Linked DNA regions of Flocculibacter collagenilyticus. The protein of the gene in region 2 interacts with the protein of the main gene of each other region in a pairwise test. Links are inferred from orthologs where the notes say so. Each region holds a gene or a part of one and is shown on either strand. Other genes may lie near its edges. The genes, in order: HUU81_RS08960, HUU81_RS05045 and sfsA.

The links.
Region 1: the proteins of HUU81_RS05045 (region 2) and HUU81_RS08960 interact in binary tests that used the Escherichia coli proteins (3 or more experiments, as listed by UniProt). The link is inferred for Flocculibacter collagenilyticus from one-to-one orthologs.
Region 3: the proteins of HUU81_RS05045 (region 2) and sfsA interact in binary tests that used the Escherichia coli proteins (3 or more experiments, as listed by UniProt). The link is inferred for Flocculibacter collagenilyticus from one-to-one orthologs.

The regions. Positions count from the first base shown.
Region 1 is NZ_CP059888.1:2,014,798-2,024,732, forward strand. What follows is about bases 3,715-6,582. They hold HUU81_RS08960 (LytR/AlgR family response regulator transcription factor), read right to left. Parts: upstream 5,632-6,582; coding sequence 4,798-5,631; downstream 3,715-4,797. Other genes in these bases: HUU81_RS08950 (multidrug effflux MFS transporter), read right to left, coding at 3,715-4,225; HUU81_RS08955 (hypothetical protein), read right to left, coding at 4,325-4,654; HUU81_RS08965 (sensor histidine kinase), read right to left, coding at 5,642-6,582. Also shown: HUU81_RS08930 (transglutaminase family protein), read left to right, coding at 1-409; protease HtpX, read right to left, coding at 462-1,319; dipeptidase PepE, read left to right, coding at 1,477-2,178; HUU81_RS08945 (class I SAM-dependent methyltransferase), read right to left, coding at 2,243-3,013; more of HUU81_RS08950, read right to left, coding at 3,047-3,714; more of HUU81_RS08965, read right to left, coding at 6,583-6,706; HUU81_RS08970 (hypothetical protein), read right to left, coding at 6,870-7,685; HUU81_RS08975 (hypothetical protein), read right to left, coding at 7,818-9,230; HUU81_RS08980 (outer membrane lipoprotein-sorting protein), read right to left, coding at 9,227-9,935. UniProt on the Escherichia coli protein: Member of the two-component regulatory system BtsS/BtsR, which is part of a nutrient-sensing regulatory network composed of BtsS/BtsR, the low-affinity pyruvate signaling system YpdA/YpdB and their respective target proteins, BtsT and YhjX.
Region 2 is NZ_CP059888.1:1,133,110-1,143,176, forward strand. What follows is about bases 1,791-4,790. They hold HUU81_RS05045 (glutamate-5-semialdehyde dehydrogenase), read right to left. Parts: upstream 3,915-4,790; coding sequence 2,667-3,914; downstream 1,791-2,666. Other genes in these bases: proC (pyrroline-5-carboxylate reductase), read right to left, coding at 1,804-2,643; proB (glutamate 5-kinase), read right to left, coding at 3,914-4,790. Outside these bases: HUU81_RS05030 (DUF5924 family protein), read left to right, coding at 92-1,117; HUU81_RS05035 (CC0125/CC1285 family lipoprotein), read left to right, coding at 1,185-1,700; more of proB, read right to left, coding at 4,791-5,017; sodium/proline symporter PutP, read right to left, coding at 5,031-6,542; HUU81_RS05060 (MarR family winged helix-turn-helix transcriptional regulator), read left to right, coding at 7,205-7,681; HUU81_RS05065 (S8 family serine peptidase), read left to right, coding at 7,884-9,860; HUU81_RS05070 (GGDEF domain-containing protein), read right to left, coding at 9,947-10,067. UniProt on the Escherichia coli protein: Catalyzes the NADPH-dependent reduction of L-glutamate 5-phosphate into L-glutamate 5-semialdehyde and phosphate. The product spontaneously undergoes cyclization to form 1-pyrroline-5-carboxylate.
Region 3 is NZ_CP059888.1:376,894-386,678, forward strand. Bases 4,724-7,441 are described here. They hold sfsA (DNA/RNA nuclease SfsA), read right to left. Parts: upstream 6,578-7,441; coding sequence 5,870-6,577; downstream 4,724-5,869. Other genes in these bases: gluQRS (tRNA glutamyl-Q(34) synthetase GluQRS), read right to left, coding at 4,724-5,171; dksA (RNA polymerase-binding protein DksA), read right to left, coding at 5,218-5,658; pepB (aminopeptidase PepB), read left to right, coding at 6,789-7,441. Outside these bases: HUU81_RS01665 (TonB-dependent receptor domain-containing protein), read left to right, coding at 1-232; panC (pantoate--beta-alanine ligase), read right to left, coding at 336-1,184; panB (3-methyl-2-oxobutanoate hydroxymethyltransferase), read right to left, coding at 1,203-1,997; folK (2-amino-4-hydroxy-6-hydroxymethyldihydropteridine diphosphokinase), read right to left, coding at 2,088-2,573; polynucleotide adenylyltransferase PcnB, read right to left, coding at 2,570-3,922; more of gluQRS, read right to left, coding at 4,236-4,723; more of pepB, read left to right, coding at 7,442-8,099; thpR (RNA 2',3'-cyclic phosphodiesterase), read right to left, coding at 8,102-8,689; HUU81_RS01715 (energy transducer TonB), read right to left, coding at 8,690-9,785. UniProt on the Escherichia coli protein: Binds to DNA non-specifically. Could be a regulatory factor involved in maltose metabolism.

The DNA.
Region 1 (9,935 bases), 880 kb from region 2 along the record:
CGCTAAATCACAGAATAATTTATTAGAAATGTTATTCAATAACAAAGGCAGTATCGCACGTGCAATATTTGTAGGTATTGGATTAACGGTTGTTCTTATTGTTGGCTTTATTTTTTCTCGCTTTTTCTTTGCAAACCGTCAACAAAGCCCTGTGCAACTTTGGATTGAAGATATTCGCAAAATATTTCCCGACTTATTAGTTAGCCAATTAAACATTACTCCTAATCAATTATTAGCAGCGGTTGAACTGGCTCATCCCTGCACTAAACCTCAAGTCTTAGAGCTAAAAGGGATAATAAATTCCATTCTATACAAAAACGTACGTTTAACTGCTAGTACACAACGTCGCGTTAAAAGGCTAATTCAGGTATTAAAGCGGCAACAAAAAAAGACTGAAATGAAGAAGTGATTTTTCGCTAAAAGGTGTTGACCTGTGGCCAACACCTAAAACAAGAGAGAGTTTAATGCGATCTTAGTGCAGCTATACGCTTATCAAGCGGTGGGTGTGATAAAAATAGCTCACTGAATGCTTTTTTAGGGGCAATACCAAAGGCCATCATACTACCTTCAAGTTGGCTTTCTTTGCCATATTTAAGGCGTTCTAATGCTGCAACCATCTTGTTAGCTCCAACTAAACGAGCTGCACCTGCATCAGCAGCATATTCACGCTTTCTAGAGAACCACATAACGATGATACTAGCTAAAATACCAAAAATAATTTCAAGTACAATCACGACTCCCATGTAAGCGAAAGTACCTAACCCTTCACCTTCATCATTTGAACTGACGAAGTTATTGATTACCCCTGCTACAAGCCTAGCCAAAAAGATAACGAATGTATTCACAACACCTTGGATGAGGGTTAACGTTACCATGTCACCATTTGCAACATGCGAAACCTCGTGCGCTAATACTGCTTCAACTTCATCCTTACTCATTGAGTTTAACAAACCAGTACTAACAGCAACTAATGAGTTATTTTTACTTGGCCCTGTCGCAAATGCGTTCATATCTTCTGAACGATATACGGCAACTTCTGGCATTTTTATGCCCGCAGCATTTGCTTGTCGTGCAACGGTACCAACTAACCATTGTTCGTCAGCACTCGACGGTTGATTGATTACAATGGCGCCAACCGACTTTTTCGCCATCCATTTGGATATCATAAGTGAAATAAATGCGCCGCCAAATCCAAAAATCGCAGCGAACACAAGTAATCCACCCGTCGTTTGTGTATTCACGCCTAGCAATGACATAACGATACTCAGTACAACGATCACTGCTAAGTTTGTAGCTAAAAATAAAACGATGCGTTTCATTGTTTATGTATACCTCAAGTAATTAATCTAATAACGTTATATGGCTTTGTCGCTATATATCAATAGCGCGATTTCGTGTAAATTGTAAAAATTATTTACTATCTATACGAACAAAAACACTGTGTAGATGATGTTAAAGATAGATTAGGACATAAAAATGATTAATGCTTTATTAATAAGCGCATCAAGAGAAGGTGACACTGGTTATTTAACGCATGCACTGCCAATGATTTCACAATGTATTGAAGACATTACTGATATTTTATTTATTCCTTATGCAGGCGTTACTATTAGCTATGATGATTACGCGAAAAAAGTAGCCGATGCCCTTTCTCCACTAAATATTAAGTTAACGAGTATTCATACTCTTACAGATAAAAAAAATGCGATTAAAAACGCTAAAGCTGTATTAGTAGGTGGCGGTAATACATTTCATTTATTACATGAACTTTATCAAGAAGGTCTAATCAATCCGTTTCAAGAGGCAGTGCAAAACGGCTGTAAATATATAGGTTGGAGTGCAGGCTCAAACATTGCCGGATTAAGTATCAAAACGACCAACGATATGCCAATAATTGAGCCAAAGTCGTTCGATGCATTACAGTTGATGCCGTTTCAAATTAATCCGCATTACACAGATTATCAAGCCCCCGGACATAACGGCGAAACACGCGAAATGCGCCTTGAAGAGTTTATGCAGGTAAATCAAACTCCTATCATTGGGATCCAAGAAGGTTCCGCGTTACTAAGAAAAAATGATAAATTACAATTACTTGGTACGAAAGAGGCTTATCTTTTTAGAAATGGAAGTAAGGAAGTTATCGCTGCAAATTCAGACCTTTCAAGTCTGCTGAATTAAACTCGATTACTATCACACAGTAACATTTGCAATATTGGCTATTGCAAATGTTACTGTGTGATTTTTACCGCTTTACGCCTTTAATAGAATAAGTCAGCGGTACAAGCTGCCCTTTATGCATAAATTTAAACATGTCATTTTCAGCTTGCACTAGCCCCTCATAACATTCATAGGGACTGTACGGGTATTCATCAACAGCCTCAATATCTATGCCCGCGTTTACCAATGCATTAACAACTTCGCTTATGGTATGTGTCCATGTAACAATGGGTAACGCTTCGTCACCACTATTTTCAGTGTAAGTTGCCTCTTCTTCAATATCTGGCGTGTCTTTTGAAAAGTACGAGTAACCAGATAACAAATCCATTACTGGATGAAATTCCACTAAATAAAATTTGCCACCTTGTTTAAGTGAACGACTTATTGTTTCAGCCCATCGTGTTAAATCTGGTAACCAGCATAACACCCCATAAGATGTATAAACAATGTCGTACTTAGCGTCACCTGACATATTGAATTGAAAAACATCAGAACATACAAAGTTGGCATCTAACTTTAAGTCTGATGCCAAGCTGGTGGCTTTATCAATTGCTTCAGATGATAAGTCTACACCCGTTGTCTTAGCTCCTAAACGAGCCCATGACAAGGTATCTAAACCGAAGTGACACTGTAAATGAAGTAAAGACTTAGCATTTACGTCACCGATAAGTGTTAGTTCAATCTCGTTCAGCGAGCTTTTACCTGAAATAAATCCTTCCACGTCATAAAAGTCTGAAGTAACGTGAATTTTTGTACGCTCATCCCACGTTTGTTTATTTACCGCTAAATAATCCATCATAGAGCCTATATATTATTAATAATTAACTACTTAGGTTGGAATTGTAATACGCTGTTTAACCGCAGGCAACTTCCATAAAATAAACAGTGGCAGTAGCGCTAACATTAATAGTGCTACTTGTTCAGCTTCGTTAAGTGGAAGAACCTGAACTATTCCAACTAGTACAGCAGCGCCACTCATTTGGAAAAAACCTAATAGCGCAGATGCTGTGCCCGCTTTGTCTCCGAAAGGTGCTAGCGCCTGCCCCGCACACGCCCCCATAATTAATGCGAAGCCAAGCGAGCTCATAATGATTGGTCCCATAAAGCCTATTGCAGTGTGGCTCCCAGAAAAAACGAGTAGCGCGGCACCACCAATAATCATTGATAACATACCTGCTCCAATAGTCTTTCTTGCGCCAAATCGCTCTATTAATTTAGGCGCGAGCATACAAGCAACAATATTAAATACTGCATTTAAACTAAACCAAAATACGAAGTCTGATTGCGTTAGCCCTAAATTAACCATTAACCATGCTGGTGAGCTACTAACATAAGCGATAATGATTGCCATCGAGATCATTACTACACTCGCATTGAACATAAAAACAGGGTGTTTAATGATTGGCATGTAAGCACGCAGGCTGATGATTTTTTTAGGAATAATAGTATGACTTGGTCGCGTTTCTTTTAATGTAATACTAATGACTATGCCTGCAATTAACGCATAACCGACCATAAAATAAAAATTTGATCGCCAGCCGAACTCTTGCGTTAACCAACTTCCTAGAATAGGTGCTAATGCAGGAATACAACAAATTGCGCTATTTAAATAGCTATACATCGCCCCACTTTGTTCTGCATTAAACTTGTCTCTTACACATGCAAAGGCGGCAACAACAATTGCGCAAGCACCAAAGCCATGAAGTAAACGACTTAACAATAGCATTTCAGTGTTAATAGCAATTGCGCATAAATATGAGGCGATAACGTAAACCAAAATACCAACGATAGCGACCGGCTTACGACCGTGACGATCTGCTAAAGGGCCACTTATTAACTGCCCTAGCCCCATACTTAAAATAAAACTGGTTACCAGCCACTGCATATCCAGTAAGGACGCATTCATTTCTTCGGCAATAATTGGCAAAGCTGGTAAAAAGATATCTATGGCTAACGGGCTAAAAATAACCATGATAATGAGAGTAAACAAGTAAGAAATGTGTTTCATAGTGCGCCTTCTTTCTGTAGAGGCGCGATTATACAGATTAATTCCTTATAAACCGAGTAAAGAATATCTCCGTCTATTACTCACTTTGGTCTATGAAAGCTATCGATCGAAATATTTTTCAATCATTAATGCAAGCTCCTCATGAGCTAAGTCTTCTAACGGTGCTAACTCTTTGTCAAATAGCGACAAATACGCCGTCGTTTTTTGCTCGCTAAGGGTTTTTCCTAAAATAGAATATTGGAGTTCAGGCAAAGCCTTATCGAAACGCGGAACAATTTTCCAATTTATGATGTCACTGTTAATTGAACTGAATTCAGTTTCAGCATATTGGCAAAATCCTTCCACATGTTTCATGCCCTCAGGCCCCAAGCAGCCAGGCTCAACACGGTAGATGATTTGTAATTTTTTATTATCGGGTATTGAGTTCATAAATACTTTATATAAAAACAGTGAGTTACAATTAATATAACAATGTTGACTTATAGCTATATAATAGTCGGTTTGAACACATACTACTGCTTTTTTTAAATATTTATAGCCCTAGATGACCTTTTAGTCTTATTCTACGCTGATTAACGACTTATAAAGTTTTTTACCTTGTCTTTATAGCTCCTACTTACTTTTAATGACTGTCCATTTTTCAGAATGACGTAGTATTCACCACTAATATGGCTAGAAAGCTTTACTATACAGCCCGCGTTAACAATAGCCGAACGGTGTACACGAATAAAGGTGTTAGGGTTCAATTCAGCTTCAAGTTCTTTCATCGTTTTACGAAGTATATGTGTTTGCCCGTCGTTTACATGCACACACATATAATCCCCTGCGGCATCAATCCAGTCTATTTCATCTACTTTTATTCGGCTAATTTCGCCCGCTTCTTTTATTACTAAATTGGTAGCGTACTTACCTTTACCAATTTCTTCTCCTGCCGCTAAACTTCGTAATACTTCTTCACAGTCATCACCTACATATTTGGCAACCAATGCTGCAAGCTTAAGTTTATCTTGCTGATCTTTTTGCGTTGCGCGATAAGATTTAACCTTTTCAATTGTTGCAGCAAGCCTGCAATCATCAACAGGCTTTAATAAGTAGTCTAACGCATGAATTTCAAACGCTTGAATTGCATACTGATCAAATGCAGTAACAAACACGACAGCAGGGAGTGGGATATTATCTTTCTCAAGTGCTTGAATGACCTGAAAACCGTTCAAAAGTGGCATTTGAATATCGAGCAATACTAATTCTGGACCAAGCGCTTTAATTTGCTTTACTGCCTCTTCGCCATTAGCACATTGCGCAACGATCTCAATTTCAGCGTAATCGCCTAAACGTATTGCTAGGCCTTTTCTCGCCAGCGGCTCATCATCAACGATAATTGTTCTAATTTTTTTGTCGTTTGTCATTCACTACGGCCTATTGTTCAAGTGGAATTCGAATATTTATTACTAAACCTTGCGGTAAATTATGCGACAGGTTAAATGAAAAATTTGACTCATATAGCGCATGTAAGCGCTCAACAATATTTTCCAGCCCTACACCACCTTCTTTAGCAAGTTTGCCATTCTCAATTTTTGTTCCAGGGCCGTTATCACTCACTTCAATTAATACATCTTTACCAAACGTTGAGGCTTTCACTTTTATTTCACCTCCCTGTTCTGTAACCGCAATTGCGTATTTAATCGAATTTTCGATAAGTGGCTGTAAAATCATGCTTGGAACCAATGCTCTTTCCGCTTCTTTATCTACCTCTACAGTAAATGTTAGCCGATCTTCAAAACGAACTTTTTCAATTTCCAAGTATAATTTTAATGCTTGTATCTCTTGCTTTAATGGGACTTTTTTAATGGGATCTTTATGCAGTGAATATCTTAAAAATTCACTTAACCGAGTCACCATCTTATTCGCTGTATCATTATCTTTTACTAGTACCAATGTGGATATTGCATTCAGCGTATTAAATAAAAAATGAGGATTGAGTTGATAGCGCAGCATTTTTAGCTGTGCTTCATGCGCCATCGTTGTTGCTTTCAATGCTTTTTCTTTTTCACGCTGTAACATTTGATAATACTTTATGCCAAAGTATAAGCCGCTCCAGCAAAGAATAATGTAGAAAGAACCCGTGGTGTATTTAAAGTAGTAAATCCATTCTTCAGGGCGATAGCCATGTTTGTATACTTCCCAATAATTGAGGTTTTTAACCATGGTCCACACAATCGACATGCTATATGAGGCAAGTAAAGTAACAGACATTAACTTCCATGGTGAGTGATTCCAAATTTTACGATATAAATATCGTAATGGGAGAGTTAACAGCCAACCAGCATAAGCATTTAATAAAATAACGAAAATATATGCACTACGAAGATCGTGCATAATTGAGCCAATGTAATGGATTAATGCAAACCCAGCCCAACCTGATGTATGCAGAATCCAAAAAAAACGATTTCGATCTTCAATAAAGCGATGCCAATTAAACAATACTGTATTCCTTATGCTTTAAACACAAACATTAGATTAGAGAGATATAAATAATCATTCAGATCTAATGCTCAGGTTATCTTCTTGAATTATATCTACACAAGCAAAAGTACACATTACCATCTATCTTGAGTTAGTGGTGTTCCATCGCATTTAGGCTTTATTACGGTGTATCCGTTTTAGTAAGCAATGTTTCTGATGGGGTAATTATTTGAGTGCTTACTGTTTCAATATCACTCCAAGTTGAGTCTAAAGATTGAGCGTTCTCGCTTTGTACAATAACTAATCTTTCTTTTATCACTTGATACTTCGCTACTTGCTTTTCAGTAATGTCCACATTAAAAAAGATAAAAGCACTTCCGTCTCCGCGAACATTAAAATGACTTTCAATTGGGATACCGTTTTCGTTGATAAATACTTCGTAACTACCTTCAAAGTCGTTCACATGACTTCTTACTTTCTTGTCTTTAATAACAACATCTAAAGGCATCGTGAAACTCAGCTTACGTACAATAGCGTTATTTAGCTCAACATTTTCTTCCTTTACGAATTCGTATTTTTTTATTGTACGTAGCAATAAACTAGCTGAAGACAACATGTTACGTAGCTTTATTGCTCTTAAATCATTTATCGCATTTAAAGTTGGGGTTTTAGCATCTTCTTGCTCAACCCTTAAAATAGACTCTTCGTCTACTCTATCTAACACTTCATTACTAAGCGTAATATTCAGGCCATTTTCATTATCAAGCAGATTGAGTTGAACGTAACCATTGGTGATAACATCAGGCTTGCCTCTTTCTGTTTCTGTATATTTGTATTCTAGCTGCGCTGAAATTGAGTCTGTACCTTTAAGCTTTTCTAGTGCGCTGTATAAATCTGATAACCCATCCGCTAGAGCAACATTGGGAAGCATGCCCATGGTGCCAACAAATAATAGACTTGGTAAACTTAACGTTTTAATTTTTTTACTATTGAACACTTTATTGCTCCAATTAATTACAACTTAATAAAAGTGTGACAGATTTTTACGTAAAGCACAGCCTTATAAGGTGTGTTTAACTCAATGAATTTGCAATAAAATGTGTATGAATAAAATATTGGTTAAAACCAATCAAAAATAAACATGAATACGACCGTAAACATTACTTCCCTTTTTAAACTGATGAAAGAATGTATTTTTTTCCTGCCCACCAAAAATATTTGCGCCGATTGTAATTTGTAGACTGTCGCTAACACGGTACTCGCCAGACAACCTTGTGTAGTGGTCTTTATCAGACAGCGAGTAAAAATTAGTTAATGAAAGCTTCAAACGATCTTGCAGCGCCGCTTTGTTCAACATAGTTGTTAGCCACGTTCTATTGAATTCTGGCTCATGTACTTCACCTGAATTAGAGTAAGTAGCATAGTTATGTTCTTGATACAGTTGAAACCCTAAGTTAACGCTTGCAACGGGCTCAAAGGTATAACCCACTAACCAACGAAATTGATCATGAGGCAATGACATATCACTTAGATGTGATTTTTCTAAACCAAGTGTATCGCGCATATAGTTATGGTAAGCAAACTCTGCTTTTATAATTCCGCTACCTAAAGAAAGAACCGCACTAGCACCATAAGTATTGAGAGGATGAACATAACCTGTTAGCTCAGCATTTTTGGCGGATAGGCTATGCACAACTTGAAGGTAAGTGGGCAATTTTGCAAAACCTGAATATCCATAAAGTGCAAAATCTACTCGATTTATATTCTTATAATATCTTATCGCCCATTCTGGCTTATCAGGTTCTTCAATAAATATATGCATGTTTGTGTTGGTAGCTGCAAATGGCGAATAATATGAAAAGTAATCACCATTAATACCCTGATCGCTTTCATAACGCGGTAGCCAAACCGCATTAATGTTACCCCAGCTGGAATAAAAAGAGGCTTTTATTGCGTTGTTAGCAGCCTTTAAATATTTATCATCCCTGCCATTAAAAAATGATTGCCAATCTTTTTTGAACAAGTCATTTAAAAATACATAATCACCTGTTCCCCAAGTTAGAACTTGCCTACCAACAGATAAGTCAATACTACTTGTTAATTTTAATGATGCATTTAGCTCTCGAATATCAAGCTGGAATTGCTTTTCTATACCATTATATAGCCCTTCGACCTTTGCATTAAATGTCACACCATTGAACAGCGCAGTATTAATATGTTGCCACGCCAAGCCTGCTCTTATCTCATTCAATGTGTCTTGTTCTGTTCTGGTTGAGTCGGTATTGATTCTTTTCCCATAACCTAATGCAAGAAATTGTGTGGTAGATGGCTCTGTAGCCTGCCAGTCATCCGCCCAGTCATCATGCTCCCACTCGTTTTGGTTCCACTCATCTTGAGTATTATTAGCTAATGACTCATTAGTTTGCTTGAAATCATTAGATACCCGTTCACCATTATTAATATCTAACTGCGCGTTAACCTCTACCGTACATAGCAGTGCGCAGAAAACACAGAACATATTAGTATGAATAAGCTTGATCATTTAGAAACAGACAGCCATTTATGTGGAGGTGTTCGTAAGCTGCGCTCACTGAAAATGTCGTCTGGCAGGCCAAGATTGTATGTAGTAAACCTGAACTGCATCAATGTGTATCCACCATTTTGTAAATCTGACACTTTAGATTCAGTAACGGTTGGGTAACCCGCTATATTTTGCACTTTTACTGCTTCAACTCGTCGATATACCATCTCTTTATTGTTGGTATATTCAATCTTTACTGGCAAGAATGTTTGTTTATCTATCCAAACTTTGTATGACTTAAATTCTACCTCTTCAGGTTTTTTCGGCATTGCAGTAATAACATACTGCTCATCTGTTTCTGTTTCGAGCGCAAAGATGTCTTTTTCAATGCCCCTGCCAGAAACATCTTCATAATAAAAGTGTGCGCCTACAAAGGAAGTTCGCTTATCACCAGCAGAAATGCGTTTTACTAAATCAAGATCAGGTAAATATAGCCATCTATCATCTTCCCCTTCATTATGTTTTACAACACGAAATACAGTGCCTTTTACATCAGCTGGTCGGGAAAAGAACACTAGCATATCTTGCGCGCCACCCTCTTCCCGATCTTTTCTTAAAATAATGAACTGACGCATTTGCTTTCTGCCGTTGCTATCCACAATCATCATTCTGGCTGCTGTACGCCCATCATTACCGGCGTAATAAGCAGCTAATTCAGCTTTTTTA
Region 2 (10,067 bases):
AATCGAGTGCGCTGATTTGGGGTTAAACGTCTAAATATTTTGCTTAATCGATTATTGGTGTTTAGCATTATTCGATCAGTAGTAAGCAGCCATGACAAAAATAAAGTATTTGACTGCCTTTGCAGTATCCATTTTTCAGCGCTATCCGCGTTTGCTCGCTGTCATTAGTTTTATGTCAGGAGTGGCAAGCTTTTTCTTAATAAATCGGCAACATAAAACGGGCGGGGTTATAGCCGTAGTTTTAATTATTTGCTGGATTTGGTTAATGCTGGAAAACATCGTTGTCGATAAAATTAATCAGCATTTTGCTATAAAAGTGCCTTCCACATTATTGCGCTATGGCACACAATTAATTCATCAAGAAAGTTTGTTCTTTGTGCTGCCATTCTTTTTGATCACCACGACGTGGGACAGTGGCCAAGCAATATTTACAGGCTTGTTGGTTGTTGCGGCATTGTTCTCAGTGATTGATCCCTTTTATTATCGATGGTTAGCCGCTCGTCGCTTATTATTTATGGCATTTCATACGCTTACGCTTTTCATCATGCTATTAACCGTACTGCCAATTGTCCTTCACTTGACAACAGATCAAAGCTATCGGTATGCAACTGTGGCTACTGTAGTGCTCGCAATTCCCACACTATTTCGTTTGGCTGCACAATCGGGGCGGTGGGCAAGCATTCTACGAACGGGAGTATTAATTGCTTCACTGGCAGCAGTGCTGTGGTATGGACGACTTTTCGTCCCACCCGCAACCTTGTGGTTAACTCAAGTTCATATAACCAGTGAGAAAAGTGAAAAAAATGAGAGCAGTGAAGGAATTAAAACGCTAACCGATAGAGCATTACACTCTCAAGGATTGTATGCCTTTACAGCCATTAGAGCGCCACGCGGTTTAAATGAAACGGTTTTTCACGTATGGAAACATGAAGGTAAAGAGGTAGACAGAATTGCATTGTCAATTACAGGAGGGCGCAAAGATGGCTACCGAACTTGGACACATAAAAATAATTTTCCGGCAGATTCTGTAGGTAAATGGCAAATACAAGTACTTACAGATGCCGGGCAAATGATTGGTGTACTACGATTTACGGTTACTCCTGAAGGCAAAGAGTAATTGAAGAGAATGCATAAACTATACTGAACGTATGTCACGCCAATTTTATGTATTAACTGGAGGTTTTATGAAGTTAGTAGTGTTATTTACGTTGTTAGTATTGTTACTGGTAGGTTGTGCTAGCCCAACGACTTACGAGAAGGCGAGTAATAAGCGGGACTATGGTTACTCGCAAACAAAGCTGACTAGCAATCAATACCGTATTACTTTTCGCGGAAACAGGATCACCGATAAAGAGACGGTGAAAGATTATGCATTGCTGCGAGCAGCAGATTTAACAATAGAGCAAGGGCATGACTGGTTTTTAGTTATTAGTCAGGATAGTGAAACTGAAAAACGTAAAGTTACTCAAACTTCACCCGCAATTAGAACGGGCACTACCGTGTATCGTAGCTGTGGTGCATTAGGATGTAGAACAGTGGTCACGCCGCACTATATTGGTGGATTTGTTACTACTACAGAAGAGGACGGTGCCTACGTATCTTCAATTGAAATCACAATGGGATCTGGCACACCTGAAGATCGTAATCGTGTTTATGATGCCAAAGAGTTGGCTAAAAATATTAGAGCGCAAATAAAATAAGCTGCCATCCATATAAAAAGCCTACACTTTAGTTTTAAGTGCATAGTTTTAAGTGCAGGCTTTCAATTGTCAGTTTAAAACGCTAGAGAAGCTGAAAAAGTGATTATATTTGTTTGTACACTTCTTCAACTTTAGCAGCCGCACTTTTCATCGCTTGCTTAACTAACTGATCTAAATCGCCCGCTTGAAATGCGTTGATTGCTTGCTCTGTAGCACCTTTTGGAGATGTTACTTGGCGACGAAGTTCAGCAAAAGAGTGGGGGCTGTTAGCCGCTAGCATAATAGCGCCTTTAGCACTTTGCATGACGGCGTTAGTTGCTCCTTCCTCATCCAGTCCTTGTCCTATAGCCGCTTTTACCATTGCTTCCATAAATAAGAAAAAGTACGCTGGAGAGCTTCCTGCCGCGGCAACAATAGCGGGCATAGCGTTTTCACTTTCTACCCAAACCGTGCTGCCAACTGCATTCATAATATCGTCGGCTGTAGCTTTATCTGTATTACTACAACTGCTTTCAGCAAACATACCTGTTAGCCCCTCACCAATTGCGGTAGGTAAATTAGGCATAGTAGCAACCACACGTGGCGAGTTATTTAAACTAGATGAAATAGCTTGTGCAGTCACGCCTGCGGCAATTGACATAAATAACTTATTTGCGATCACTTGATGATCATCGTTACTGGCGTGTACTAACTCTTCGCACACTTCTTTTATTAAATACGGTTTAACCGAAAGAATAACGACGTCAGCAAATTTAAGTACACTACTATTATCTTGATTAGTTATAACGCCATATTCTTCTGATAATCGGTTACGTGTTTTATCAGTAGGTGCGCAAACTAAAATGTTTTTGCTATTGTGGCCGCTTTTAATTAAGCCAGCGATAATTGCGCTAGCCATGTTGCCACCACCAATGAAAGCGATTTTTAAGTTTTCGTTTAAAATGAGATGCTCCTTTTTAGCGACGTTTAATTACGGATTTGACCGTGACCATTTACAATATATTTTTCAGCAGTTAATGACTCAAGCCCCATCGGCCCATAAGCATGTAGCTTGGTCGTTGCTATGCCTATTTCTGCACCTAAGCCAAGTTGACTGCCATCGGAAAAACGCGAAGATGCGTTAACCATAACAACGGATGCATCCACAAGACGTTGAAACAGGTTGGCTGTAGTTGCGTTTTCAGTACAAATGACCTCAGTATGATTACTGCCAAACTCTGCGATATGATCAAATGCACCTTGTAAATCGTCAACTAGCTTAATAGCAATTTCCAAATCTAAGTACTCTTGACCAAAGTCATTATCGTTCAGCACATTATCAAGTGCAATGTACTGTTGAGTTTGATTACAGCCATTTAAAACTACATTGTGTTGACTAAGTATGTCGGCGGCTAGTGGCAAAAATTTATCAGCAATGTCTTTATGAACGATTAAACCTTCAAGGGCATTACAAACGCCAGTGCGCTGAGTTTTTCCATTCACTAATAAATTAATTGCGCGCTCAAGATCCGCGTCTTTGTCGATGTATAAATGGCACACCCCTTTAAAGTGCTGAATCACAGGTATTTTACTATTATCAGTAACATACTGGATTAGCCCTTCACCACCGCGAGGGATGATAACGTCAATGTATTCGCGTTGTGCCATCAGCTCCATTAATAATGCGCGATCAGGATTTGGGATAATCGTAATAAGTGCTTCAGGCAACTCATGTTGTCTTAATACTTGATGTAATACTTCAGCAATGGCTTTACTGCTATTTAAGGCTTCGCGTCCACCGCGTAAAATTACTGCATTACCAGACTTAAAACATAATGCCCCTGCATCCGCGGTTACATTTGGACGCGCTTCATAAATCATACACACCACTCCAAGAGGAATGCGCATTTTACTGATTTTTAAGCCATTAGGACGTTGTCCTAAATCGCGTAATTGTCCTACTGGGTCGTCTAATTTTGCAATTGTTTCAATGCCTTCCGCCATATCATTGATACGCTCAGCGTTAAGCGTAAGACGGTCGATCATAGCTTCTGCTAAGTTATTCTCTCTTGCGCTAACTAGGTCGATTTCGTTACCGGCTAAAATAGGTGTCGCATTAGCTCTCAGTGCGTGCGCCATATCAAGTAATACCGCATTCTTTTTTTCGGTAGTGAGCGACGCAAGAATACGTGATGATGTTGCTGCATTTTTTGCCAGTTGTGTAATTAAACTCATTATTTCTCCAGAATTGCGATGTTTTCGTCTGATACGATAGGACCGGTTTTTTTTATGTATTGTGCAGTTGTTGGTCCTGTTTCGTTTTCAGCAATGTAATTTAATAAACAACTACTGTAATTAGTGCGCGCTTTAGCGATTTTTGTACCGTCGTTCTTACGTAACAAAATAGTATCACCAATAGAAAAGTTACCTTTTACTTGGATGATTTCGTCTCCGGTAATTTGTTCCACTTCATCTTCATTCGGCATGTCGAATGTGCTATCAACAATTAACTCACCTTGTTCAGTTGATGTATGTTTCATCCAATGAACATTTTCCTGCATAGGTGTTTTATGGCTATGGAAATGCGTTCCGGGGTTTCTACCTGCAAGCAGTTCATTGAATACCTGCTCATTAAAACCATTGATAATAAAGGTGCTAATACCATGTGATACGGCTTTTTCGGCCGCTTCAATTTTAGTACGCATACCGCCTGTGCCTACGCCGCTGGTGGCACCGCCTGCCATAGCATAAATATCATCATTAATTTCAGCCACATCTGACAGTAACTTGGCGTTTTTATCAAGATTTGGGTTGCTGGTGAACAATCCATCAATATCAGAGCACATGATTAAGGCATCCGCATCGGCGGCGGTTGCTACCATAGCTGATAAATTGTCGTTATCACCTACTTTTAAATTGTCTGTGGTAACCGTGTCATTTTCATTAATAATGGGTAACACATCATGTTCTAACAGCGAAAATATGGTGGCACGAATACTTTCGTAGCGCTCTCTATCACGAAGGTCGCCATGTGTTAATAAAATTTGGGCAGAAGGGAAATCGAATAACTTGTCCCACGTTGCCATCATTTCAGTTTGTCCTGTTGCTGCCATTGCTTTTTTCAGTGCAATATCACGCTTTTCGCCTTGTGCGAATTGGTGGGCGCCTGCGGCCACTGAGCCAGACGAAACTAAAACAACTTGTACGCCTTGCGCGCGACAATGCACAATAAAGCGTGCGATGCTGAGCAGGTGATGGGGACTACATCCAGTATTATTAGGCGCAATGAGTGCGCTACCAACTTTTACTACGATGCGTTTCCAGTTAAACGATTTCATATAACCTCAGGTGTTAAGCGTTGTTTGACGAAAAGTGCTGTTGAACTTTGTAAAACTGAGTTGTTACAGCGTTTGAAGGTTCTCTGCTTTGAAGGCTCACAAAATAGATAAATAATGAGCTAACTATAAAGCCAGGAACCATCTCATATATAATGCTAGAAAGTGGTTTTGCATTAGCCAAAATTGGGAATTGACTCCATACGATGACGGTGACAGCGCCTGATACTATGCCTGCAATAGCGCCTTTACTGGTGAGTTTTGGCCAGAACAAACTGAACAGTACAAGTGGGCCAAATGCCGCGCCAAACCCCGCCCATGCATTACTTACAAGGGATAAAATACTATTAGACTTGTCAAACGCCAGTATCACCGCGACAAGTGCCACTACAAGTACACCGATGCGACCAATGTTGACGAGTTGTTTTTCTGATACTTCTTCTGTAGTAAATACGCGGTAGATATCTTCAGTGAGTGAACTTGATGACACTAATAATTGAGATGAAATCGTACTCATGATTGCAGCAAGGATAGCTGCTAATAAAAAGCCACTAATAAAAGGGTGAAATAAGATTTGCGAAAATACGATGAAAATTGTTTCAGGATCGCTAATAGGGTAATTAAACTTGTTAGCGTATGCGACACCCACAAAACCTGTGGCTAATGCACCTAAAATAGTGACCGTCATCCAGCTCATGCCAATATTTCGCGCAGTGGAAATATCATTCACCGAGCGGATAGCCATAAAGCGAACAATGATGTGCGGCTGTCCAAAATAGCCGAGTCCCCACGCTAAACTAGAGATGAGACCAAGTACGGTTAAACTTCCCAAGGCGTCTGAAATGCTTGGAATGCTATTAGCTGCATAAGCAGGTACCTCTGCGGCATTATCGAATGATTGCAAGGCAACAATGGGAACTAATACCAATGCGATAAACATGATACATCCTTGCACAAAGTCGGTGAGACTTACGGCTAGGAAACCGCCTAATAAAGTGTATGCAACCACTACAGAGACCGTGATAATTAGTCCCATATGATAATTAATGCCAAATGCTGACTCAAATAACTTACCGCCAGCCACTAGGCCAGCAGAGGTATACAGAGTAAAAAATAGAATAATGACACAAGCAGAAACAATGCGTAACGTATGTTGACTATTTCCAATTCGTTTTGAGAAAAACTCAGGTAGTGTTAAGGCGTTATCTGCCATCTCTGTATATACACGCAATCGAGGTGCAACAAGTAGATAGTTAAATAGTGCACCGATTAGTAAACCTATAGCAATCCATATTGTGTCGTAGCCAGCAGCAAACATTGCACCGGGCAAGCCCATAAGCATCCAACCACTCATATCAGAAGCTCCCGCAGAAAGTGCGGTAACTTGTGGACTAACTTGTCTACCGCCAAGCAAATAACCTGAAATGTCGCTCGTTGATTTACGGTATGCGAATAACCCTATGGCAAGCATTGCGACAAAATAAATGCCGAGAGATGCCAAACTTTCAACTGCTATCGTTGTATTCATTGTTCTATTCCGTTTGTAAGAAATTAAGTAATTTATTAATTGTTATCGTTTTACTTTATTAAGGGGCGAAATTGATAATGCCACAATGTTGCTGTGGCTCAACTTTCCTTAGCGTAACACCGAATAGGAGATGAACCGATAGCTATATGTGGAAGAGGGGGAGTTTTACCAGATTGCGCGTTGCGCTCATTTGAAATAAGGATGAAATTAGTGTTTACGGTGTACATAAAATACTTTTGCTCGTTGTGTAAATTGAGGTTATTTCATTTGAATACTAATTAATGCTTTATGTGTGATATTTGACAACTTCAGAAATTAATTAGTATTAAAATGATTAGTGTTCGAATTAAAATTGTACGCGCATTAAACATTAATATCAAATTTTGTTCGTTATTAATAATTTCAAGCTTGTTTTATAGCGCTTTATATCTTTTAAATTGATTTTATATGAGTTTAGTACTAATTAATTATGCGATGGTTCTATTAATTTATCAGCGATATTCTTTATATAGTCGAATAAAATCATTTGAATACTAACTTTTGCTGGTATGATTGCTTGGGTTTACCATTTAGCGGTGTGCGTGAGTAACATGTTATGTGTTTAGCTTGACGTGCTGACCATTCGAATCTGAGTTTAGTAGTAATTAAGCGTAAAAATTATGATGAAAAAATATGATGAGTTATTTATTTCGTTACGACGAGTTATTCGTGCGATAGATCTTTATTCTAAAAAGTTAAGCAAAGAAACAGGCTTAACCAGTCCTCAGCTAATTGTTCTACAGGAAATTGCTGCGGGGAAAGGGATCATGGTTAAGCAAATCGCTGAAAATATTAATTTGAGCTCAGCTACTGTCACTAGCATTCTTGATCGTTTAGAGAGCCGTGGATTGGTTACTCGTGAGCGCTCTACTGCAGATAAACGTAAAGTGGACTTATTTCTTACCGATAGGGGTAACGAGGTGCTATCTTCGGCCCCTAAACCGCTCCAAGATCATTTCATTAATCGGTTTGAAGGCTTAGATGAGTGGGAACAAACACAAATGGTTGCCACAATGCAACGACTGGCGAAAATGATGGATGCAGAAGAGCTAGATGCTGCGCCATTGCTGGAGGTTGGTACAATTCAAACAAAGCAATAAATGAGAGAAATCTTAATTGTATTACTTGTATATTGCATTAACGTTAAATTTTTTTGTTTAAATATTAGACAGTTTAAAAATTATCTCCTAGGTTAAATAAACTTGTTCATTTGGTTAAGTTCCTGAACAAGTTACAATAATGCTCAGGGCAGCAAGTGCTTTGAGCAAACCAATAAAATAATAATTATTTGGAGATACCTCAATGCAAAGCAAAAAAGTTGACCGCAAGTCAACAGGCTTATTGCTGCCTGCTTGTACCCTACTACTATCAACCATCGCTGTATCTAACGCTGTACACGCGGTTGAAAGAGGCATGATAAGCAACGATTTTTCTAATTTAACACAACGTTTTATTGTGACTTACGAGTCTGACGAATCGAAAGATTGGCAGAACGAAGCGCAAGTGATTTCAATGTTTGCGGGAAATGATGTTAAATACATGCGTCAATTGGCGGTAAACAAGCATCATCTTTTCAAGCTAGAAAAGCCAGTCGACAGTGTAAAATTTCAATCTATGATTGAACGATTAGGCGCGATGTCTGGCGTTGTAACCGTAGAAAAAGATTCAATCATGACAATTCAGTCAGTTCCTAATGATACGCGTTACAACGATCAATGGCACTATTTTGAAGCGACCGGTGGCATTAATGCTCCGTCGGCTTGGGATAACTCTACTGGTAGCGGCGCCGTTGTTGCGGTTATCGATACTGGTTATGTATATCACTCAGATTTAGACGCAAATATGCTACCTGGTTATGATTTCATCAGTGATACGTCGGTTGCAAATGACGGTAACGGACGAGACTCTGACGCAAGTGACCCAGGTGATTGGTTGTCGGCAAATGAGTGTGGTTTCTTCAACCCACCAAGTGCGGTAAGTAGCAGTTGGCACGGTACTCATGTTGCAGGTACTATTGCTGCCGTGAGTAACAATGGTGCAGGTGTAGCAGGTGTTGCTTATAACGCTAAAGTAGTACCAGTAAGGGTATTAGGTAAATGTGGCGGTTATTTATCTGATATTACAGACGCCATTGTTTGGGCATCTGGTGGCAGCGTGTCAGGGGTTCCTGCAAACGCAAATCCAGCTGATGTTATTAATATGAGCCTGGGTGGAAGTGGTTCTTGTAGCAGCAGTTATCAATCGGCCATTAATACGGCAAGAGCAAATGGCACCACGGTTGTGGTAGCAGCAGGGAACAGTAATGCTGACGCAAGTGGCTTTAGTCCTGCAAGCTGTAACGGCGTTATTTCTGTCGCATCAAATGATCGTCAAGGTAACCGCGCTTCTTATTCAAACTACGGTAGTTCTGTTGATTTAGCAGCGCCAGGCGGCGAAACTGCAACAACGTCAAATGGAGTGCTTTCTACACTCAACTCTGGTAGCCAATCTCCAGCTTCAGAGTCTTATGCATACTATCAAGGTACGAGTATGGCAGCACCACATGCTGCGGGTGTAGCGGCATTAATGTATGCTGCAAATTCAAGTATTACGCCTGATCAAGTTGAAACGGCAATGAAAAATACTGCACGTACTTTACCTGGTAGTTGTTCAGGTGGTTGTGGTGCAGGTATAGTAGATGCGGCAGCAGCTGTTGCAGCAGCAGGTGGCGGCGGTGGCAATCAAAGCCCGTCTGCAAGCTTTGGTGTATCAACTAACCAATTAACAGCAAGCTTCACAGACGGTAGTTCGGATCCAGATGGTAGCATTGTAAGCTGGAGCTGGAACTTTGGTGACGGTGCAACGTCTAGTGCACAAAACCCATCTCATACTTACGGAGCAAGTGGTACTTACACGGTTTCTTTAACAGTAACTGATAATGATGGCGCGTCAAATAGTACTTCTCAGTCAGTTGATGTTTCTGATGGTTCGGCAAATACCGGCGGATTTACAGAAGAAAACTTGGCTGCAAGTCGCCGTAGCTGGATCCGTCGTACAATTGAAGTGCCAGCTGGAGCAACGAGTCTAGATGTTGATATTAGTGGTGGTAGTGGTGATGCTGACTTATATGTTCGCTTCGGTAGCCAGCCAACAACTTGGTATTACAACTGTCGTCCTTACTTATATGGTAATAACGAAACATGTACTTTCACAAATCCTCAAGCAGGTACTTGGCACATTGGTATTCGCGCTTACAGTGCATTCTCAAGTGTTAAGCTAGATGCTTACTGGAATAAGTAGTTTTTATTTTAGAAATTAACTTAGAAACGAAATAATAAAGGGAGCCACATGATTGGCTCCCTTTGTATTTTAAAGCGTTGTCGTTATTACGCGATTTTCATGCAGTCTTTACCTGCTGTTTTTGCTGTGTATAACGCATTATCTGCACGGCTAAAAATAGTGCGGCAATTGTCTTCCTGCTTCCAGCGAGCACAACCGATACTTGAA
Region 3 (9,785 bases), 750 kb from region 2 along the record:
ATTCGGAGAGCGCGTCATTATTCCTGGCATCGAAGGTCGCCCTGATGCAATGGAGCAACCATTTCATTCATTAGATATGGTTTATACCTACTACCCTGACTTTAATAGTACCGTTAAACTGAAATTACAAAACCTATTAAATGAAGATAAAGAAATTATGTTCGACAACACGTTATTGCGCTCACAAACCAAAGGCATAGGTTTTAGTATTGCGTATAAATACGAGTTTTAGCGATAAGACAGCGTCAACGTAATAGTGCTGTATGAGAAACAAGAAAGGGGCTTACGCCCCTTTCTTGTTGATAATGTAATTTGTGCTGTGAGTTAAATGCTAATTACCGATAAAAGTGAATATTATCAATCAATCTTGCTTTGCCTAAATGCGCGGCAGCGATAATAACAATGTGCTTGGTGTGTTCCGTGATGTCTGACATATCGTCGCCATCTTGAATATGAAAATAATCAGGCGTGAAGCCTGCTTGAGCAATTCTATCGTTGGCTTCGTGAATTAACGCTGTAATATCGCTGTTTCCAGCCAGCATTTGTTGTTTTAGCGCTAACAACGTTTGGTATAACGCAGGGGCTTGTTGCAACTCTTGCTCAGTTAAATAACCATTGCGTGAGCTCATTGCTAATCCAGATTGCTCGCGCATGGTTGGCACACCAACAATGTTGATGCCCATAGACAAGTCATCAACCATTAACTTAATCACGCGTAACTGTTGATAGTCTTTCTCACCAAAACAAGCTGTGTGCGGAGCAACAATATTAAATAGCTTTGTCACTACAGTAGCAACACCACGAAAATGCCCCGGACGACTTGCGCCACAAAAACGCTCTGAGATATGAGGCACTTCAACAAAGGTTTGCTGTGCTAACCCTTTGGGATACATAATATCGGGCGTAGGCGTAAACAGTAAGTCAACACCTTCTGCAATTAGTTGTTGGCAGTCTTGTTGTAACGTTCGCGGATAAGCCGCTAAATCAGCGCTTTGATCGAATTGCATGGGGTTAACAAAAATACTCACTACAATTTTAGTGGCATGCTTTTTTGCTTCTTCAACTAAGCTTAAATGTCCAGCATGTAAATTGCCCATCGTTGGCACAAAGCCAATGGTTTCACCTTGTGCTTTCCACTCGTTAATTTGTAATCGTATTTGGTCAACTTTGTCGGTAATTATCATGGTGTGCTTAACTTGTCATTAATCGAAACTACGTTCATCTTCAGGGAAAATACTGTCTTGAACTTCTTTAATGAAAAGCTCGGTTGCTTCAGGAATATTGCCAGTTATGTCAAGATAGTTTTTAGAGAATTTAGGGATATAGCCAGTAGAAATACCAATAAAGTCATGCATGACTAAGATTTGGCCATCTGTATCGCGTCCAGCACCAATACCAATTGTAGGAATAGACACGCCATCAGTAATACGTTTAGCTAGCGCAACAGGTACACACTCTAATACCAGCAATTGTGCGCCTGCTTTTTCTAAACTTTTGGCATGCTCAATCATTTGATTGGCTTGTTCTTCTTTACGTCCTTGCACCTTAAAACCACCAAAAACATGCACTGATTGCGGGGTTAACCCTAAATGTGCGCACACCGGGATACCGTTACGTGTTAAACCTGCAATGGTATCGTATAACCAATCACCGCCTTCAAGTTTTACCATGTTGGCACCTGCTTGCATTAAGATGGCGGCATTTTTATAGGCATCTTCAGTGGTGGCGTAGCTCATAAATGGCATGTCAGCCATTACAAACGTGTTTTCCACTCCCGCTGCTACGCTGCGAGTGTGGTAGGCAATGTGCTCAACGGTGACGGGTAACGTGTCTTTATGTCCTTGCAGTACCATACCCAACGAGTCACCTACCAAAATAACGTGCATACCGGCTTGATCAAAAATTTGCGCAAAGCTTGCGTCATAAGCAGTAATTGCAGCAATTTTCTCTGATTGCTGTTTCATTTTAAGTAATTTAGAAACTGTAATTTTTGCCATGTTAGTTAACCACACTGGTTGTTATAAAATAATGTAACTTAATAAACTGTTTGAAAAATAACATATTAGAGTAAATACTTTAACTGATTATTACGCATTGATTGCCGTTAAGCCGTTTAAAGGAACGCGTTCTAATAAGGATGATAATGAGGTTCCGCAAGGTAAAATAAGCGCAGGAGTAATATCGGCAAGAGGATAAAGTACAAACTCTCTTTCCTTTAAACCGTAATGCGGAACCGTGAGATGTTCTGTGTTTATCTCACTGTTGCCGTAAAGCAGAATATCTAAATCGAGTGTGCGGGCACCCCAGCGTTCATCCTTTCTTACCCGCCCATGTTGCTGTTCAATACGTTGAGTTGTTGCCAGTACTTGCTCGGCACTAAGCGACGTTTCAATTAAGGCAGCGGCATTAACATAATCGGGTTGATCTTGTGGCCCCATAGGCTGGCTTTGGTAATAGGCTGAAACCGCCACTAGCTGAAAATGTGGCTCAACGGATAATGCCGAAATGGCCGATTTTACTGTTGCTAGCGGATTGTTTAAATTTCCGCCTATGCCAATATAACAAGTGGTCACGATGCTGCTGGCTTATTTGCTGAATTATTTGGGCGAGCACTAGCGCGCTTTTTGCGCTTAAAGTTGCGTTTTTTTGGCCCTTTACCTGAGCGCTTCTCAGATCGTTCATTTAAGCTACGCACCATATTGTTTTGCTGTTCCGGACTGACTTGTTGAAATTCAGTCCACCACTGTGCAAGGCTGATGAGGTCTTTGCCGCCTTCTATTTCTGAACGGAGTAACAAGAAATCGTAGCCTGCTCTAAATTTAGGGTGCTCTAATGTTTTAAACGCACGTCGTCCTGCACGTTTCGCGAGGCGAGACTGCAAGTGCCAAATATCTTTTGCTGTCATGGCGAAGCGTTTAGGTAGTGAAACAGACTGATTATGACGATGAAGAATGTCGTTTAATGCAATATTAAATGCATCAAAGTGATTAAAACCAGCTTCAATCATTAAGTGCTGGCAATGACGTTCAATTGGATACCACAACATGGTGGCGTAAATGAAGGCAGGAGTGACTTTGCGGCCAGATAAAATGCGTTCATCAGTGTTAATAAATACTTGGTTTAACAGTTGTTCTTCTTTGCTGTTGGCATCACCGCTCAGTGTTTCCGCAACTACAGGGAACATATGTTGAAACAGGCCAAGCTTTAACATCATTTGATAGTTTTCTTGTGCTTTACCTGCCATGAAAAGCTTAAGAGTTTCTTCAAATAAACGAGCTGGTGGAATATTGCGCAGTAAATTAGCAAGCGACTTGATCGGTGCTTTGGTATGTTGCGCAATAGTCATATCTAATTTGGTAGCAAAGCGCACAGCACGCAGCATACGTACAGGGTCTTCGCGATAGCGTTGCTCAGGATCGCCAATAAGCTCAATACTGCGGCGATTAATAGCATCTATGCCGTTTGCATAGTCATAAATGGCTTTATCTTTATTATTGTAATACAGCGCATTAATAGAAAAATCTCGGCGTTGTGCATCTTGCTCGATGTCGCCGTATACATTATCGCGAAGGAGTTGACCTTGCTCACTAGCGCTGGCTATTTTCTGTTGATTAGGTTGGCTGCTTTCTTCTTGGTGATGACCACGAAACGTAGCGACTTCAATAATTTCACGGCCAAACATGATATGGGCTAAACGGAAACGACGACCAATTAAGCGGCAATTACTGAATAACCCTTTAATTTGCTCTGGGGTTGCATTTGTCACCACATCAAAGTCCTTTGGTTTTAACCCGAGTAACGCATCGCGAATACATCCGCCAACTAAATATGCGTCAAAACCACGGTCGTTTAATCGACGCAGTACTTTTAAGGCATTATGACTAAATAGCTTTTCAGACAACTGATGTTCTGAAGCGGGGATCACTAATGGTAATTGCACATTTGAATGCGGTGCTGATGATCCCAAGTTTTCTCGTTCAGAGTTTGATTGTTGCGTATTTTCGACATGTTCGACAGATACATCCGCCTCAGTACTAAAGGCTTTTCGACATATGCCAATAATTTTAGAAATAATAGCCAGACTCCTGCTTAACCAGACTGCAATACCTAAGCTTGGCTAAATCAGAATCGTGAATAGCTCAAGAGACAAGGTAAAAATAAAATTAGACGAATTATAAGCCAGCTAAACTCAAAAAAGAATCGCTAGAGAGGATAATCTGCCTTAGTGACAAAAATTAAACAACTATTTCTTTATCTTTTGGCAGTGTGTCCAGCGACCATTGACCGATTGCCCAATTTAGTAAGTCATTGATATCGTTTTTAAGTTTTGATGGCGCGCTGTAATTTGTGTGCGCTAAAGCTATAAATTCTTTTGGCACCATTAAATTAAAAAATTGCAGGGCTTTTACTAACTCAAGCAGCGGTTGTTGGTTATTGAGCGCCGGAGCATGGTTTTGTTTACTAAGCTTGAACCCTACTTTTTGTGATGCAAGGGGTAAATAAATATAGCTAGGCGTAGGTGCGTTAAATAACTGATACAAGGTGAGCTGACGCACCGTTGGCTCTATTAAGTCAGCACCACGCACCACCTCGGTAATACCTTGCTCAATATCATCTACAACTACCGCCAGCTGGTATGCATATAAGCCATCTTTCCGGTGAATAATAAAATCCTCGGCAGCAAATTCATGAGCAATGGTGATGTTACCGCGAAGCTGGTCATAAAAGTGGGGAACTGGATGTTTATTATTGAGCCGTAATGCATGAGGCGAGCTAACGTAAGTTTTAGATTTGCAGGTGCCGTCATAAACACCGCCTTTCGCCATAATTTGCTTACGCGTGCAATCACATGGGTAAATCGCCCCTTGCTGCTTTAACCATGTTAACACTTCATCATATTGATGGTGACGTTGGCTTTGGTAGACAACGGACTCATCCCAATGCAGCCCAAATGCTTCTAGGCTTGACAATATTAGGCTTGCAGCTCCGGCTTGCTCACGAGGTGGGTCGATGTCGTCAATACGTACTAACCATTTACCCTGTTGGCTTTTGGCTTGTAAAAAACTGCCTAACGCGGCGATCAGTGAGCCAAAATGCAGCGGACCAGAAGGCGAAGGAGCAAAGCGGCCTCGGTACCCAGAAGGCGAGGGGATAGTAATAGGTAGGTTCATCTTGAGTTACTAGAAACAAAAAAGGAGGCATTGCCTCCTTTTGTGATTAACGACCTTGCTGCTTTTCCTTGATTTCATCAAGGGTCTTACAGTCAATGCATAAATCAGCAGTTGGTCTTGCTTCTAGGCGACGGATCCCAATTTCGATCCCGCAGGCTTTACAAAAACCAAACTCATCATCTTCAATAAGTTGAAGTGTTTTTTCAATTTTTTTGATTAACTTACGTTCACGGTCACGGGTACGAAGTTCAATACTAAATTCTTCTTCTTGTGCTGCACGATCCACAGGATCTGGGAAATTAGCCGCTTCATCTTGCATGTGCGTCATGGTGCGGTCTACTTCTTGACGCAACTGATTACGCCATGCTTCAAGAATTTTTCTAAAATGAATACGTTGAGGCTCGCCCATGTATTCTTCACCAGGCGATTCTTGATAAGGTGTTACACCAGCTAATGCCAATAGACCTAAAGACTTTTGTTCTGGCATAGTTCTCTCCTATAACAGTCCAATAATGACCGTTTGTCGGTCTTTTAAGGAGCTTAAAAATAATGGCGGCTATCTATATCAAAATATTGGGTTAACCGCAAACAAAAATACAAAAAATAGGCAGATCTGTTAAGTATAGTGCCAATTTTTATAAAGGAGACACCAATATTGTGCTTAATCGGTAATTTTCAAGCATCTAGGTGAAATTTAATTAAATAACAATCGGCACTGATTTACTTAATACAATTTCATCTGGAGTTATATCGGCTGTATACGCCAAAACCTCAACCCCTTTTTGCACCGCTTCTGCTAATAACTGGGCATATTGAGGGTCGATATGTTTAGCTGGTGAAACGGTGTGTATTCCCGTATGCAATACCGCAAAAAACAATACAGCACGGTGGCCAGCTTCAACCATTTCTATTAGCTCTCTAATATGTTTTTGGCCACGTACAGTAACCGCATCAGGAAAATAACCTTGTGCTTGCCCTTCTAGTAATGTGACAGACTTAACTTCTATATAGGTATTTGGTTGATGTTCATCAGTTAATAAAAAGTCGATGCGGCTATTCTCATTACCATATTTTACTTCCCGTTTAAGTGATGTATATCCAGAAAGCTCGCGGATCACATTATTATTCAGTGCTTCTTCAACAAGCTGATTAGCGCGCTGTGTATTAACGCAGATAAAATGATCGCTGAATGTTTGGGTTAATTCCCAACTGCGTGGGTACTTACGTTTAGCGTTATCTGATACGCTGTACCAAACAGTGTTATTCGTTTCAGCACAGCCTGTCATTGCTCCTGTATTTGCACAATGAATAGTTTGTTCTTCGCCGCAGGGAAGGGTAATGTCTGCCAAAAAACGTTTGTAGCGCTTTACTAATTGAGCAGGTTGTAACGGTGGGATAAATTTCATAGTTGTTAATATAACCGTGGCATATAATGATAAGTCGGGGTGTTATTCGATATTGTCTTTTATTAAGTCATCACCATATAACACTGATAGCGTGGATTTATGCTGCAATAGTAAGAATTTTACAAGCCAAAATACAATATTATTTAATCTGGTGTCATCACGTTGATGCTGGATTGGTCTTTCATACAGTTAAAACAAAAAGAGGTGACACGTGACGTCAATCATGCAAGTTACACTGAGTACTGAAAAAGCGCCTTCACAATGGGGCGAGAGTGCAGTACTTTCAAATAATGGTGAACAAGTTGTAGTACACAGTCATGGTGATTATCCATTACAAGCTATTCAACGCGCAGCACGGATGTTAGATAACCAAGGTTTATCGACGATTCAACTAACAGGCGACAACTGGGCTACTGAGCAACAATGGGCTTTCTTTCAAGGTTTCACATCGCCTAAAAAACTAAATAACGTTATGTGGGCTGATAATGCGGTTAGTGATATTGAAGAGCTAAATGCAAGACAAAAAGCAATCTCGTGGGCAAAAGCCGTTATTAACGACACACCAGACGAAATATACCCAGAAAGCTTAGCTAAACTGGCAGCTGAATATTTAACGTCAGTTGACAGTGCCCACATCAGCCATGAAGTTATTTTTGATGAGCAACTACTTGAGCACAACTGGCAAGGTATTCACGCGGTTGGCCGAGGCAGTGATCGCAAACCGCTATTATTAGTTGTTGATTATAATCCAACTGGTAACCCAGATGCGCCTGTGGCGGCAGCGCTAGTTGGTAAAGGTATTACGTTTGATAGTGGTGGCTACTCGATTAAAGCGAGCGAAGGAATGGCTAGCATGAAGTGTGACATGGGCGGCGCAGCCACTGTTACGGCTGGCCTTGGTTTAGCCATCGAGCGTGGCCTTAAGCATCGTGTTAAATTATTTTTGTGTTGTGCAGAAAACTTAATTAGTGGCCATGCATATAAGTTAGGCGACATCATTACGTATAAAAATGGAACAACGGTAGAAATTGTTAATACGGATGCGGAAGGTCGATTGGTATTAGCCGACGGTTTAATGGCGGCAGCAGAAACGGGCGCGTCTTTAATTTTGGACGCAGCGACGTTAACCGGCGCAGCAATGGTTGCAGTAGGTGCAGAATATAATGCATTGTTTGGTTTAGATAAGGCGTTACAGCAACGCGTGATGTCTTATTCTGAACAAGAAAATGAACCAGCGTGGCCGTTACCGCTTGAGAAGTGGCATCAGAACCAATGCCCTTCTGTGTATGCTGATACGGCGAATAGCCGACCGCAAAAAGGCGGCGGTATGGGCGGCGCGAGTAATGCCGCAGGCTTTTTAGCGCGCTTTGTGCCAAATGATGGTCAAGGCTGGGTACACATGGACTTAGCGTCAGCCTTTAATAATAGTAGTAATGGTTTATGGTCCGCCGGTGCAACAGCCCTAGGTGTACGAACGATTGCGCGAACGTTATTAGAAGAAACACGTTTCCACGAAGAATAAGTTTACAATAGATCCCATGTATAAAGCGGTGTGTAAACAACACCGCTTTTTTGTTTGTGGTGATTACCATGCACCTCTTCGTGATGTGACTCGTATAAGGCGAATTGGGTGCAGTTTATCTGAAAAGTGACATCGCTTGTTCGTGCTTCAGTGAAGTGTTTTATCTTTCTAACAAGCGTGATGTGTGGTTTGTATTGAGAGTGATGTGACTCGAAGCCTAATTCAGCAACTCTATTGGCAAGTTGCTGCTGTAGCTCAGTAAGTTGGCTGGGAACCTTGCTTGGTGCTAAACACAATATCTTTGGCTTTTGCCAAAAATGTAATTGATTAAACGTTAGTGAAAATTGCTCAGCAGACACTTTATTTCCTATATCAACCAATGCGGCTATTTGCTGAGTATTACATTGGCCTAAAAAAGCCAATGTAATGTGTAAGTTATCTGATTTAACAATCGGCTGGTTTAGATATGCCAACGAGTGTTCGCGCCACTCTTCAATTTGGTGTTTAGTACTTGGCGCTAACACAACAGCAAAGAATAAGCGTTTATTATTCAACGTCATTATCCCGTTAATATATCTATTCGACTTCAATTAAAGTTTACTTGTGGGACTAACCTCTACAAAGTTAAAGGTTGTGTTATCTTCACCATATAAGTAAACCTGACATGTTCCCCACGAGCTAGGTACTTTAATAATGCTGTCGAGGATTACTTTCATTTGATTGCGCATCCCCTTACAGCGAATATCAACTTTATCTAACCTGCCTTGCACATTAGAAATAGCAAAACTATTTCTTACTAGAGTATGGCTCCAAAAGTCTTTAGTGGCCAAATCACCCGCTTTTACTATAGGGTATTCACTGGCAATATGCTCTTTTAGGTTATTACTATGGGTAATAATATTGGCGAACTGTTGTTGATATTTAGGATCTAAGGACTGAATACGCTTAATCGTTTTTAATGCTTTATGAAAATCGCCATTAGAGATTTCTAAACCATAAATATTGGACAAGGCCCAGTGGTAGGTGTCGCGTTTAATGTATTTTCCATCAGAATTTGTTGCGTGGTATAAATACTTTAATAAATTAACCTCGTCGTTCATGCTTTTATAGTAAAAGGATTTTAATAGCGCTAGTCTGGCATTTTCATACATATTCCACACTGGCATTGCGTCTAACTTATCCAATAATTCTTTTGCCTTAAGCAAGTCGCCACTTTCCAAATGTTTGCGTACTTTTCGATAGTGTCTAGCAAATTTTTTAGTTGCGCCGGGTTTCTGATTATTCAACTTAAATTCAAACTGTATTGTACTGTCGCACTGCTGAATAGCTTGGCCATTTTGCATCGCGGGGGTAAACGTGGCTTTTTGGATAGCCTCGAGCGCAGCACTTTCGAATGCCTTCAACCCTGACGAGTCTTCAATTATGGGGTTGCTTACAGTTCCGTCTGGCTCGATGATATAACTCACTTGAACCCAACCTTCTTGGCCATTTCTAGCAGCCACTGATGGATAGCTTAATGACAAGTCATCTTTTCTTTTTGCATAGCTGATCTCATCAATTTTCACATCTAATAAGTCACTTTTTACAGGTGATGAATTTGTATCGCTGGCTTGCGCATACACCATATTATTAGAGAAAAAATACAATGTTGTTAAAGCTGATAGTAGTAAGAGAGTCATGCGGAGA